2 linked regions of the Desulfatitalea tepidiphila genome follow. The protein of the gene in region 2 interacts with the protein of the main gene of each other region in a pairwise test. Links are inferred from orthologs where the notes say so. Each region holds a gene or a part of one and is shown on either strand. Other genes may lie near its edges.

Region 1 (5,843 bases), on a different replicon or contig from region 2:
GCGGGCCAGGCGGATCCCCTCAATAAACGCCTTATCTTGCTCTTCAGCCTGACGACCGGTCGCAGCAACGCTCTCCTGCAACCCTTGGAACTTTTCTTTACGTTGCTTGAGAATTCCACGAATCGGTTTGTATAGAACAAGATTGAGAACAAAAAGGAGAACTAGAAAATTGGCGATTTGGAGCAATAAGATAGGCAAACTGATACTTACCATAGAGGCGCCTCCAGAACTGAGCAATTAACGGTCTACTTACGGTCTACTTATGGTCTACCAATTTGATATAACTATAAAAATAAAACAAAAAAGAAAGGGGCGAACAAGGGGGGTCTATATCACCGTAAAGTTTAAAATGTCAAAGGTTTTTTAATTTTTTTGGTCGTGCGGGTCACTGGATAATGCATCCTTTGCACGCTTTTCATCAGTTTTGGACAGCTTGCGTGGTTGGCCTTGCATAGCACAGTGACCATTGAAAACAACCCCTGAATCAATGGCGATGCTTGGCGCGCTGATATCGCCCTCAACCTGAGCCGGCGCATATATTTCAATGCGCTGGGTGGCCTCCATCCGGCCGGTCACCTTGCCTCGGATGATGGCCACGCCGACCATGATTTCCGCATCCAATTGGGCATTCTCGCCGACAATAAGCGTCCCATCCTGGCTGATCAGCTTACCCTTGATGCTTCCATCCACACGGATGGTTTCCTTGAACGTCAAAGTCCCCTCGATGGCGGTATCGCGCCCTAAGAGGGTTGAAATGGTCGTTGATTCCCCGACTGAGGATTTTTTATCCTTTTTCAGCATATCACCTCCTGTCACGATCCTTCTGGGGTTAACCTGAAATTCACCCACCGACCGTGCTTAGCAAATTTAAAACAATTATTTCTCAAACATAAACCGGCGCATACTGACATTGAGCAATAAACCCACGCCGGCCATCATGGTGATGACCGATGATCCTCCGTAACTGAAAAATGGCAATGTGACACCGACAACCGGCAACAATCCCATGACCATACCAATGTTTATGAATACCTGCCAGGCGATCATCGTGGTGACACCCACCGCCAGGATGGTACCGAATGGGTCACGATTGCGTTGCGCAGTTTGTAATCCCCACGTGATCAACAACAAGAAAACGAGAAGAACGAAACCGGCCCCTATCAAGCCCCATTCCTCGGCCAAAACCGAAAAGATGAAATCCGTGTGTTGTTCAGGTAAAAAATCGAGGCTGTTTTGCGAGCCTTTTAGAAATCCCTTGCCCGATATCATTCCGGCACCAATGGCGATTTTAGATTGGATCACATGGTAGCCGGCCCCCAAAGGATCCCGATCTGGATTCAAGAAGGTAAGGATACGTTGTTTCTGATACCCCTTAAGAAACATCCAGACCAATGGCACCGCGAGGGTGCCGCTGGCAATCAACCCAATTAGGGTGCCGCGCTTGATTTTGACATACAAGGTCATGGAAGCTGCTATGAGCGCGACGACCATCGCCGTTCCCAAGTCGGGTTGGCGAACGATCAGAACAAACGGAATCGCTATGATGATGACGGGCGTGACCAATTCCCTCAATTGCAAACCGTCTGGCCGCACCACACGGGCATAATACTTGGCCAGCATGATGATAACAGCCAGTTTCACGATCTCGGACGGCTGGATGGACATGGGGCCCATAGCGAGCCAGCGCTTGGAGCCTCCCACATATTTACCGATCAGCAAAACCGCGATTAAAAGTCCGATGCACAGTAAATAGAAAAGATGGCCCCACCGTTCATAGCTTTTATAATTGATAATGAAGGCCGTAATCATGACCATCATGCCCAGTCCATACCATATCAACTGACGCCCAAACAAAGCCGATTGCCCGCCCCCACCGCCGGCATTGACCGCACTGTAAAGGGCGACCAGGCCGGCGGTCACTATCGCAGCGGTAAGCGCCAGCATCCACCAATCGAAATACTCCACCAGGCGTCGATCTATCATCATGGTTGATTATCTCCCAAGTAGGCCTGAATCAATGCACTGGCGACAGGCGCCGCCGCCGAAGAGCCATGTTCGCCGTGTTCGATGATCACTGATATGGCGATCTTCGGATTCTCAGAAGGGGCATATGCGACAAACCAGGCGTGATCCTTTGGGAGTGCATCGATTTCCCCGGATGATCCGTCGCTTGCCTTGGGCATGGAGACCACCTGTGCCGTCCCGGTCTTTCCCGAGAAATGCAACCCTTGAATCCGCGATTGCCAAGCGGTCCCCTTGGGATCATTGACCACCTGCCATAACGCCTGGCGCACGAGTGCAAGGTTTTCCGCATGCAATTTGATTTTTCCATCCTCCCTGGGACTGTTCTGAAAGGTCACCACCCCGTCCGCAGTTTGGATCTTTTCAATCACATACGGCGAATACCGGGTGCCCCCGTTTCCCACGGCGGCCGCTAAGGAGGCCATCTGCAAGGGGGTTACCAAATTGAATCCCTGTCCGATGGCGATGGAAAGGTTTTCACCTCCCTGCCAGGGAACACCAAACCGTTTTTTCTTCCAATCACTGGTGGGTATCAACCCTTTGCCTTCCCGGTCCAGGGAAATCCCGGTAGCTGCACCCAGCCCAAAGGCGCGGGCGTACTTGGCCATACGGTCGACCCCCAACGCCTCACCGACCTGGTAAAAATAGACGTCGCACGATTCGGCCAGAGCTTTGACCAAATCGACCTCACCATGCCCGGATTTTTTCCAGCATCGATACGCGCGGTTGCCATACTTGTAAAAACCGGGACAATAAAAGGTCGTCTTGGCATCGATCACCTTTTCTTCCAAACCGGCAAGGGCGGTCACGATTTTATAGGTCGATGCCGGTGGATATTCGGCTTGGGTGGCTTTGTTCTCGAGCGGCCTGAAGGGATTGGAAACCAATTCATTCCACTGGTCGCGGGTCATGCCGGTTACAAATAGATTGGGATCGAAGGCTGGACTGCTGGCCATGGCCAGAATCCGTCCCGTATCGGGTTCAACGGCAACAGCAGCACCGACGCGGTCTTGCAACAATGCTTCGGCCCTCTTTTGCAGCTCTTCGTCAATGGTCAGGAAAATATTCTGACCCGGTTGAGCCGGTACGGTTTTAAGCACACGCACCACTTGACCGGTGGCGTTGACCTCCACTTGGCGGCCGCCTCGCTTACCTCTCAAATGGGCCTCGTATGCTTTCTCAATTCCAAATTTTCCTATAAAATCTCCTCCCTTGCAATCGTCGAACGGTGACCCCTGCAATTCTTCCTGGCTGATTTCACCCATGTAACCGAGCAGATGGGCCGCATGCGTGTCATAGATATAATGCCGCCGAGGCGACACACGCACCTGGACTCCGGGCAACTCGAATTTATGGACCTCGATGGCGGCCATGGTATCGCGACCGATATCTTCTCGCAGCAGAACAGGTGTGTAACCACCTCGCTTGCGGTTTTCCTGGATAGTGGCCATCAGGGTTTCCGGAGATTCATTCAACAACTGCCCCAAGCGGGCCACCGTCTCATCGATGGGCTTGGCATCCTTGAGGATGATATAGACATTGAAAGCGGGCCGATTGTCCACGACCGTTGTTCCGTTTCGATCGCAAATCATGCCGCGCGGCGCATCGATATCTTGAAGACGGATGCTGTTGATTTCCGATAATCGCCGTAGTTCTCTGCCCTCAAACAATTGGAGGTAAAGAAGCCGAATGGATAATACGGTAAATGCCAACACCACGGCCACGAGGACACCGACCAGGCGCTGGTTGAACCAATCAGTGTCGACGCTTTCAAGATAGTTACGCATTATTAGGGTAAATCTTTATGGTATCGTTCCGCTGTTCGAGCGGCTTTTAGTTCTACTTAGTGCCCATCCACAATGTCCAATTGTCCCGATATCTGCGTTGCGCGAAAAATTTAATCCTCGGAATATCAGCCATATGCCTGCGGTTAAATTTTTCGTGCGCCTTGATCTCGGTCCAATTTGCCTATTTGTGGACAGACACTACTTAAAGATCGACGAATATTTTTGCGTTCCACGAATCCAACTGCTTCTGGGCCCATCCGATAATCACCAAGATGGCCGGTCCTGTGACCAGTGCCCAAAGGATCTGCAACACCACGGTTTCTAATGCATCTACGGGAATACTGGCACTGGGGGCCAGAAATGCCATATAGATCAGCAAAATTGCGTTCTCGAAGGCCACGCCGATGGCCACTGCGAGAGAAAGGAGAAAAACGCTGCCGGTATAAAAAAACCGAGCGGCCCAGCGCATTCCGATATAGATCCACAAATAGATGATTAAGTACAATCCCATGGGACCGCCACAGAGGCTATCTATGATAAAACCGAAGAAAAGAACGATGGGCACGCCCTCGAGTTTAGTCCTGAAAAAACTCAGGTAAATGAGAATGGGAATGAGTAAATCGTAAAACTTTTCAAACAAGGGCATTCCGGGTATCAGGGTCGTTTTAACGAGCACCAGACACAAAGAAACCATGATGTAAAACAAAACGGTCATAGCGGATCGACCAATGTTTTGGTGGGAACAATCAAAACCTCTTCGAGGCGCTCGAAGTCCACAAACGGCGTCACGGTCACATCCTGAAAAATACCCGCCTCTTCCTTCAGGACCTCGGCAACCCGTCCGATAGGCGTTCCTTTGGGGAAGACGCCATCCATGCCGGAAGAAATGATGCTATCTCCAACCTCAACGTCGTATTTTCGCAAGACATAGTTAAATACGCAATACCCGGAGGTACCTCCCTTGATAATGCCTCTGGCCCTGCTCTTTTGCACCACCGCGTCAACGGCACTATTCGGATCGGTGATCAGCATCACTTTGGCGTAATGAGCAGTCGAATCCACGATCAGGCCTACCACCCCCTGGGGGTTGATCACAGGGAAACCAATCTCCACGCCGTCCTCACGCCCTTTGTCCACCAGGATGGTTTGAAACCATGGAGAGGGATCCTTGCCGACCACCTGAGCGGCGACCGTCGGTAGTTGCAGCTCCTCGTCCAGGTTGAGCAGTTGCCTCAGTCGATCGTTGGCCTGCATCAACTCTTCGTTGCGATGGGCAAGGGCAAATGCCGTTTGCGCCTCTTTGTGCAATCGTTCGTTTTCCTCAGCAACGGAGACAAGAAAGAAGTAGTGCTCCCATATGTCACGCAAGAATCTCGACGAATGGCTGATGATCTTTTGAAAAGGGGCGACCAGGGCGATGGCGAACCGCCCGGTGCCGTGTTCGGGGTAAGGCTGTCGACTGCTCAGCGACAACATCGTAAAGCTGAGTGTGACCAATACGATGAAACCGATTATGATCGCCATTTGCTTGGAAAACATTGAGTCAGTAAATCACCACTTGCTTAAGAATTTCAATGCAATCCAAAGCCTTGCCGGAGCCTAAGGCAACGGTGGCCAAAGGGTCGTCAGCGGTCGTAATCGGCAATCCGCTCTCTTCGCGCAACAACTTGTCGAGGTTTTTAAGCAATGCACCGCCACCGGTCAGCACGATGCCGCGGTCAACGATGTCTGCGGCCAATTCAGGCGGTGTCTGTTCAAGCGCAATCTTGACGGTTTCCACAATGGCATCGATCTGTTCGGAGATGGCCATTCTGACCTCCTCAGAGTCGATCGCCAATATTTTGGGAATACCGGAAACCAAGTCACGGCCTTTGACCTCGATGGTTTCGACTTTGTCCGGGTCTGGATAGGCGTTGCCGATGGAGGTCTTGATGATTTCCGCGGTTCGCTCGCCGATCAGCAGGTTATATTTCCGTTTAATGTATTGAATGATGGCTTCGTCCATCTTGTCGCCGGCAACGCGCAGTGACCGGC
Region 2 (5,971 bases):
ATTCGCCCGTGGTCAGGACCTGTTCGTCGTTGGCGCTGAATTGCCGGGCCACTTCGGCGGGCAGGAGTTCGTCGTCGGTTTTGCCCCGGACCTCGGCGCTGGTCACCCCGAACAGCTTTTCGAAACGCGAGTTGACCAGCAGGTAACGTCCCTGGGTATCCTTCATGTAGACCACCGCCGGTGTATATTTAAGGATGGCCGTGATTTCACTGGTACGCTTGCGAACTTGCTGCTCCAGCTCCTTGGAATAGCGGCTCAGTTCCTCTTTGGCGATGCGCAGCGCCTCTTCGGCCCGGTTGCGTTCGGTCACGTCGATGGAGACCGCCAGGGACCGCTGGATGGTGCCGTCCGGGCCGCGGTCGGCGATGGCCGACAGCAGGATATCGATGGTTTCGCCGTTTTTTTTGATCAGCCGGTAGGGCACATCCTTGACATGGCCGTATTTGAAAAACTGCGGCAGGCTCACCGAGGCAGCGTATTGCCGGGATTCGGGCGCCAGAAAATCGGTGAGCGGCCGGCCCAGGGCCTCTTCCCGGCTGTAGCCGGTGGTCTCCACCCAGAAATCGCTGACGCTGAGCAGCCGGCCCTGCCGATCGATGGAGTGCAGCATGGCCGGGGTGTGGTGATACAGCGAGCGGTAGCGGTTTTCGCTTTGGCGCAGGGCCTGTTCGGCAGTGCGGCGACGAAGAATTTCGCGGCTGGCTTTCTGATAGAGCACCAATACCGATATGCCGATCAGGACCGATAGCAGCAGGGCCACCGGGCGCACGATGCTCAGCAGCGGTCCGGAGACCGATTGGGAGATGGCGCGCGTGTTGCGCAGATAAAGAATATGCCAATCGGCGAAGCGGTCGATGTCGGCCCGATGGATCAAATAGCGTTGACCGTTGCGATCGGTGACATAGTTATCGTTTCGGATGAGGCCGGTCCATTCCCACGGTCCCGGCCCGAACTGCCGGGTTTCGCGCAGATCCCGGAGTTGTTCGGGTGACAGACGCCAGGCGAGATGGAATAGCCATTCGGTCCGATTGGAGATAAAGATCACGCCGGCCTCGTTGATGACCAGGACAATGTCCTCCGCAGGCAGCCCCAGTTCTTGTTCGATGATTTCGATGGAGGACTTGATCACCGCCACCCCGATCGGCCTGTCCTCGGGATCGGAATAGACCGGATACGCATGGTACACGCCGCGTTTGCCGGAGGTGACGCCCAGGGCCAGATAGGTGCCGTGCCCCCCCCTGATCGCCTGCTGGAAATAGGGGCGGAAGCGGAAGTTTTGGCCGACGAAGCTGTCGACCTCCCTGCGGTTGCTCGAAGCGACGGTCATCCCATCGCGATTCATCAGGTAGCAGACGTCGGCGTTGAGGGTGGCCGCGAAATGGTCGAGCATCACGTTGCCGCGGTACAGGGCATCGGGGGTGTCGATCAGCAGGGCCTCCTGCAGCGCCGGCAGGCCGGCCAGGGTGACGATGGTGTTGTGGTGTTCGGAAAGAAACGAGGTGATGCTCTTATGGATCAACTGGGTCCGCGTGGCCGCCCCCTGCTCGGCTTCGGTGAAGGCGGCCCGGCGCAGGGCCGAGTAGTAAAGCACACCGCCGGCCGAAGCGGATAGAAACGCCAGCAGCGAGAGCACCATGAGAATGTGGCGAAGGCCCATAAACGGATTGTTTTACATGTCCAGTTTGAAAAACTGATCCGGTGCGGTCACCGTGCCCGGTTTGGGCGTGGATTCGGTCGGCACGGTGCCCTCCTTGAAACACTCGAAGATCGTGTGCTTGGATTCCGGGATGGGCAACAGGCCCGTATCGGCATCGATTTTGGCAAACACCACGCCTTCGGGGACTTGAAAAATACGTACCGGTTCATTTTTGAGGATCTGCTGCATGAATCCAAGCCAGATCGGACTGGCGGCCCGTGAGCCGGTTTCACCCTTGCCCATGGAGCGCTCCTGGTCGTAGCCGACCCAGACGCCGGTAACAAAGCGTGGCGTGTAGCCCACGAACCAGGCGTCGAACAAGTTGTTGGTCGTGCCCGTCTTGCCGGCCACCGGACGCTTGAGCGCCCTGACCCGTTGGCCGGTGCCGAATTTGACGACGCCTTCCATCAGGCTGGTCATGATATAGGCGGTGCTCGGTTCGATCACCTGTTTACGGACCGGATCCATCTCTTCGAGGACATTGCCGTCGCGATCCTCGATCTTGGTAATAAATGCGGGTTCCACTAGATAGCCCTGATTGGCAAAGACCGAATAGGCCTTGACGATTTCCAGAAGGGACACGCCCGAAGAGCCCAAGGCAATGGATAGGTCCCGGCTCAGATCCGACTCGATGCCCAGTTTGCGGGCATAGTCGATCACATAGTCGATGCCGATATCCTGCATGATTTTGATCGTGACGACGTTGCGCGACTGGGCCAGCGCCTCACGCAGCAGGGTCGGACCGTAGAATTTTTTCCCGTAGTTTTTCGGCTTCCAGGTGAAATCGTGTTCTTCGTCTTCGAAGACGATGGGCGAATCGATGATGGTGGTGGCCGGCGTGTAGCCCCGGTCCAGGGCGGCGGCATAGATGATCGGCTTGAAGGCCGAACCTGGCTGGCGGCGCGATTGGGTGGCGCGGTTGAACTGGCTCTCCATGAAGTCCCGACCGCCGACCATCACCTTGACCAGGCCGGTGCCGACCTCGATACACACCAGGGCCGCCTGAACCTCCGGCACCTGGTCGAGATTCAGCTGCCACAGATCCGTCTTGGGATCGTGCTCGACCAGTTCGACCAATATCACGTCGCCCACGGACAGCGCCTGGCTCGGACGGGTGAGGCGGGCCGCGAAAAAGGAGACGTCGGGGTTGGGCTTGCGCGCCCAACGCATCTTTTCGAATGGGATCACGCCGCGCCGGTCTCCCATGCGCACGGTCACGCGTCCGGCCTTGTCGTCCACATCGATCACCACCCCTCGGATGCTGGCGTCCTTTTCGGGAGGCTTTTCGGCGAACTCTTTGAGCAACTCCTGGGAAAAGGCTTCGATTTCGTCGGGGCTCAGCTTCTCAAGGGGGCCACGGTAACCCTCCCGGCGATCCAGCTCCTTTAGCCCGTTTTGAATCTCCGCGCGGGCCGCTTTCTGCATTTCGATGTTCACGGCCGCATAGATCTTCAACCCGTCGCGATAGAGCGTCTCCTCGCCATACTTTTTCTCCACGTAGCGTCGGATGTCCTCGGTGTATACGGGTACCTGCTCCAGGTACCAGTTGCGGCGCGGGTGGATGTCCAGTTGGACCGACATGGCCTCGGAGGCTTCGATCTGGGTGATGTAGCCTTCGTCCACCATGCGGTTGAGCACATAGATCTGTCGTTGCTTGGCCCGCTCGGGATAGTGAAACGGCGAATAGCGGCTCGGCGCCTGGGGCAGACCGGCCAGAATGGCGCATTCGGCCAAGTTGAGGTCTTTCACCGGTTTACCGAAATAATTTTCGGCCGCGGCCTCGACGCCATAAGCGCCATGGCCCAGGTAGATCTGGTTCAGGTAAAGATAGAGAATTTCGTCTTTGCTGAAGGTCTTGTCGATCTGATAAGCCAGCAGGGCCTCTTTGATCTTACGTTCATAGCTGCGTTCCGGGGTCAGCAGAAAACTTTTGGTGACCTGCTGGGTGATGGTGCTGCCGCCCTGAACGATGGCGCCCGCTTCCAGGTTTTTGAAAAAGGCGCGCACGATGCTGAACACGTCGATGCCCCGGTGTTTGTAAAAGCGGGCATCCTCGGCGCTGATAAAGGCCTGTCGCAGTTGAAGGGGAATATCTTCCAGCGGGACCACGATGCGCCGTTCGCGGTAGAATTCGGCGATCTTGCGGTTGTCGTCAGACAAAACCGTGGTGACGATCGACGGATGATAATCCTTCAAGGTGGAGATCTTGGGAAGGTCCCGGCTTAAATAGAAGAAGATGCCCACTGTGGCGGCGCCGGCCACCAGCATGAGCAGGAAGACCGACCACAGGGACCATTTGATGATCCTGGACCAGGTGTTGCCGTTTTGTTTGCGTGCCCGCTTTTTTAAAATCTGCGAGGTACTGACGGGTTTTGCCATATGGGTTGACCTGATCGGCGCCCCATGCGACCGCGTTCCCGCAATTGCCCCGAGGCGCCGCCTTCCGATACAGATTGAAATTTGTTGAACTTATCAAAAAAGGAGGGTGACGGCAAGCTGTTCAAAAAATGTTCCATCCAATGCGCTAACCGAAAAAAAATTTGACTCTGTCCGCAATAATCGGTACTTGACCTGTTTTTATTATCGCATATGATCTCACAGGCGAGGAGGTGGACATGAAGGCAGTGCTTGATTTCAAAAAAATGGACGGCTTGGTACCGGCGGTGGTTCAGGACCATCAGACCGGCGAGGTCCTCATGGTCGCCTTCATGAACCCCGAGGCGTGGGAGACCACCCTGAGTACGGGCAAGGCCACCTTTTACAGCCGTACCCGTCAGACCCTCTGGACCAAAGGGTTGACGTCGGGCAATGTGCAACTGGTCAAGGAGATCCGCATCGATTGCGACGATGATACAGTGGTGCTCAAGGTCGAGCAGGTTGGCGGGGCGGCCTGCCACACCGGCCACAGGAGTTGCTTTTTCAAACGTGTAGACAAGGATCAAAATGTCGAAGTGGTCGGCGAACCGGTGTTCGACCCCAAGGAGGTCTATAAATAAGATGTCACTCCCATTGAAACTCGGTATTCCCAAGGGCAGCCTGCAGAACGCCACCATTGCGCTGTTCAAGCGTTCCGGCTGGACCATTGATGTGAACGGGCGCAGCTATTTTCCCGAAATCAACGACGCAACCATCGACTGCGCCATCTGTCGGGCCCAGGAGATGTCGCGTTATGTCGAAAACGGCACCCTGGACGCCGGTTTGACCGGCAAGGACTGGATCGCCGAAAACCGCTCGGATGTGCACGTGGTCGACGACCTGGTCTATTCCAAGGTCAGTTCGCGCCCGGCGCGCTGGGTGCTGGCCGTGCCCTACGATTCCGGCATCAAGACGCTCGAGGACCTGGCCGGCAAAAAGATCGCCACCGAACTGGTGGCTTACACCCAGCGGTTTTTCAAGGAGCGCCACATCGATGTGTCGGTGGAGTTCTCCTGGGGCGCCACCGAGGCCAAGGTGGTCTCCGGGCTGGCCGACGCCATCGTCGAGGTGACCGAGACGGGCAGCACCATCAAGGCGCACGGGTTGCGCATCATCTACGAGCTGATGCAGACCAACACCCAGCTTATCGCCAACCACGAAGCCTGGAAGGACCCGGCCAAACGGGAAAAGATCGAACAGATCGCCCTGCTGCTGCAGGGCGCCCTGCGCGGCGAAAAGCTGGTAGGCCTGAAGATGAACGTATCCGGGGAGAATCTGGAGACCGTGGTCAACCTGCTGCCCAGCCTCAACGCCCCCACCGTGTCTCCGCTCTATCAGTCCGAGTGGTTTGCCGTGGAGAGCGTGGTCGATACCCAAGTGGTGCGCGATCTGATTCCCAAATTGCTCAAGGCCGGCGCCGAAGGGATCATCGAATATCCGTTGAACAAGGTCGTGTAAGGGGGCCGAAAAGGTTATGGTTGCCAAGCGCGTCGACGAGATGACGCCCTTTATCGTGATGGATGTGCTGGAAAAGGCTGGCGAGATGGCGGCCCGGGGCATCGACATCGTCCACCTTGAAGTGGGCGAGCCGGACTTCGACACACCGCCATGTGTGACCGAGGCCGTCTGCCGGGCCATGGCCGACGGGTTCACCCACTACACCCACAGCCTGGGGTTGCCGGCTTTGCGCGAGGCGATCTGCGGCGATTATCACGAAAAGTACGGCGTGACGGTGGACCCGGATCAGATCGTGGTCACGGCGGGCAGCTCGCCGGCCATCTTCATGGCCTGCGCCGCCCTGCTCGAGGCCGGTGACGAAGTGATCCTGTCAGACCCCCACTATGCCTGCTACCCCAACTT

What was found. Proteins that work in one complex are often made in the same cells at the same time.
Region 1: the proteins of DFT_RS23370 (region 2) and mrdA interact in binary tests that used the Escherichia coli proteins (3 or more experiments, as listed by UniProt). The link is inferred for Desulfatitalea tepidiphila from one-to-one orthologs.

What each region holds. Positions count from the first base shown.
Region 1 is NZ_BCAG01000003.1:2,284,167-2,290,009, forward strand. The notes cover bases 1,397-4,332. They hold mrdA (penicillin-binding protein 2), read right to left. Parts: upstream 3,810-4,332; coding sequence 1,983-3,809; downstream 1,397-1,982. Other genes in these bases: rodA (rod shape-determining protein RodA), read right to left, coding at 1,397-1,983; DFT_RS14770 (hypothetical protein), read right to left, coding at 4,012-4,332. Outside these bases: DFT_RS14750 (F0F1 ATP synthase subunit B family protein), read right to left, coding at 1-213; DFT_RS14755 (bactofilin family protein), read right to left, coding at 364-801; more of rodA, read right to left, coding at 877-1,396; more of DFT_RS14770, read right to left, coding at 4,333-4,524; rod shape-determining protein MreC, read right to left, coding at 4,521-5,333; DFT_RS14780 (rod shape-determining protein), read right to left, coding at 5,353-5,843. UniProt on the Escherichia coli protein: Catalyzes cross-linking of the peptidoglycan cell wall. Responsible for the determination of the rod shape of the cell. Is probably required for lateral peptidoglycan synthesis and maintenance of the correct diameter during lateral and centripetal growth.
Region 2 is NZ_BCAG01000006.1:750,540-756,510, reverse strand. Bases 1,373-4,436 are described here. They hold DFT_RS23370 (penicillin-binding protein 1A), read right to left. Parts: upstream 4,076-4,436; coding sequence 1,670-4,075; downstream 1,373-1,669. Other genes in these bases: hisI (phosphoribosyl-AMP cyclohydrolase), read left to right, coding at 4,312-4,436; DFT_RS23375 (PAS domain S-box protein), read right to left, coding at 1,373-1,657. In the rest of the region: more of DFT_RS23375, read right to left, coding at 1-1,372; more of hisI, read left to right, coding at 4,437-4,692; hisG (ATP phosphoribosyltransferase), read left to right, coding at 4,694-5,569; DFT_RS23355 (pyridoxal phosphate-dependent aminotransferase), read left to right, coding at 5,586-5,971. UniProt on the Escherichia coli protein: Cell wall formation. Synthesis of cross-linked peptidoglycan from the lipid intermediates.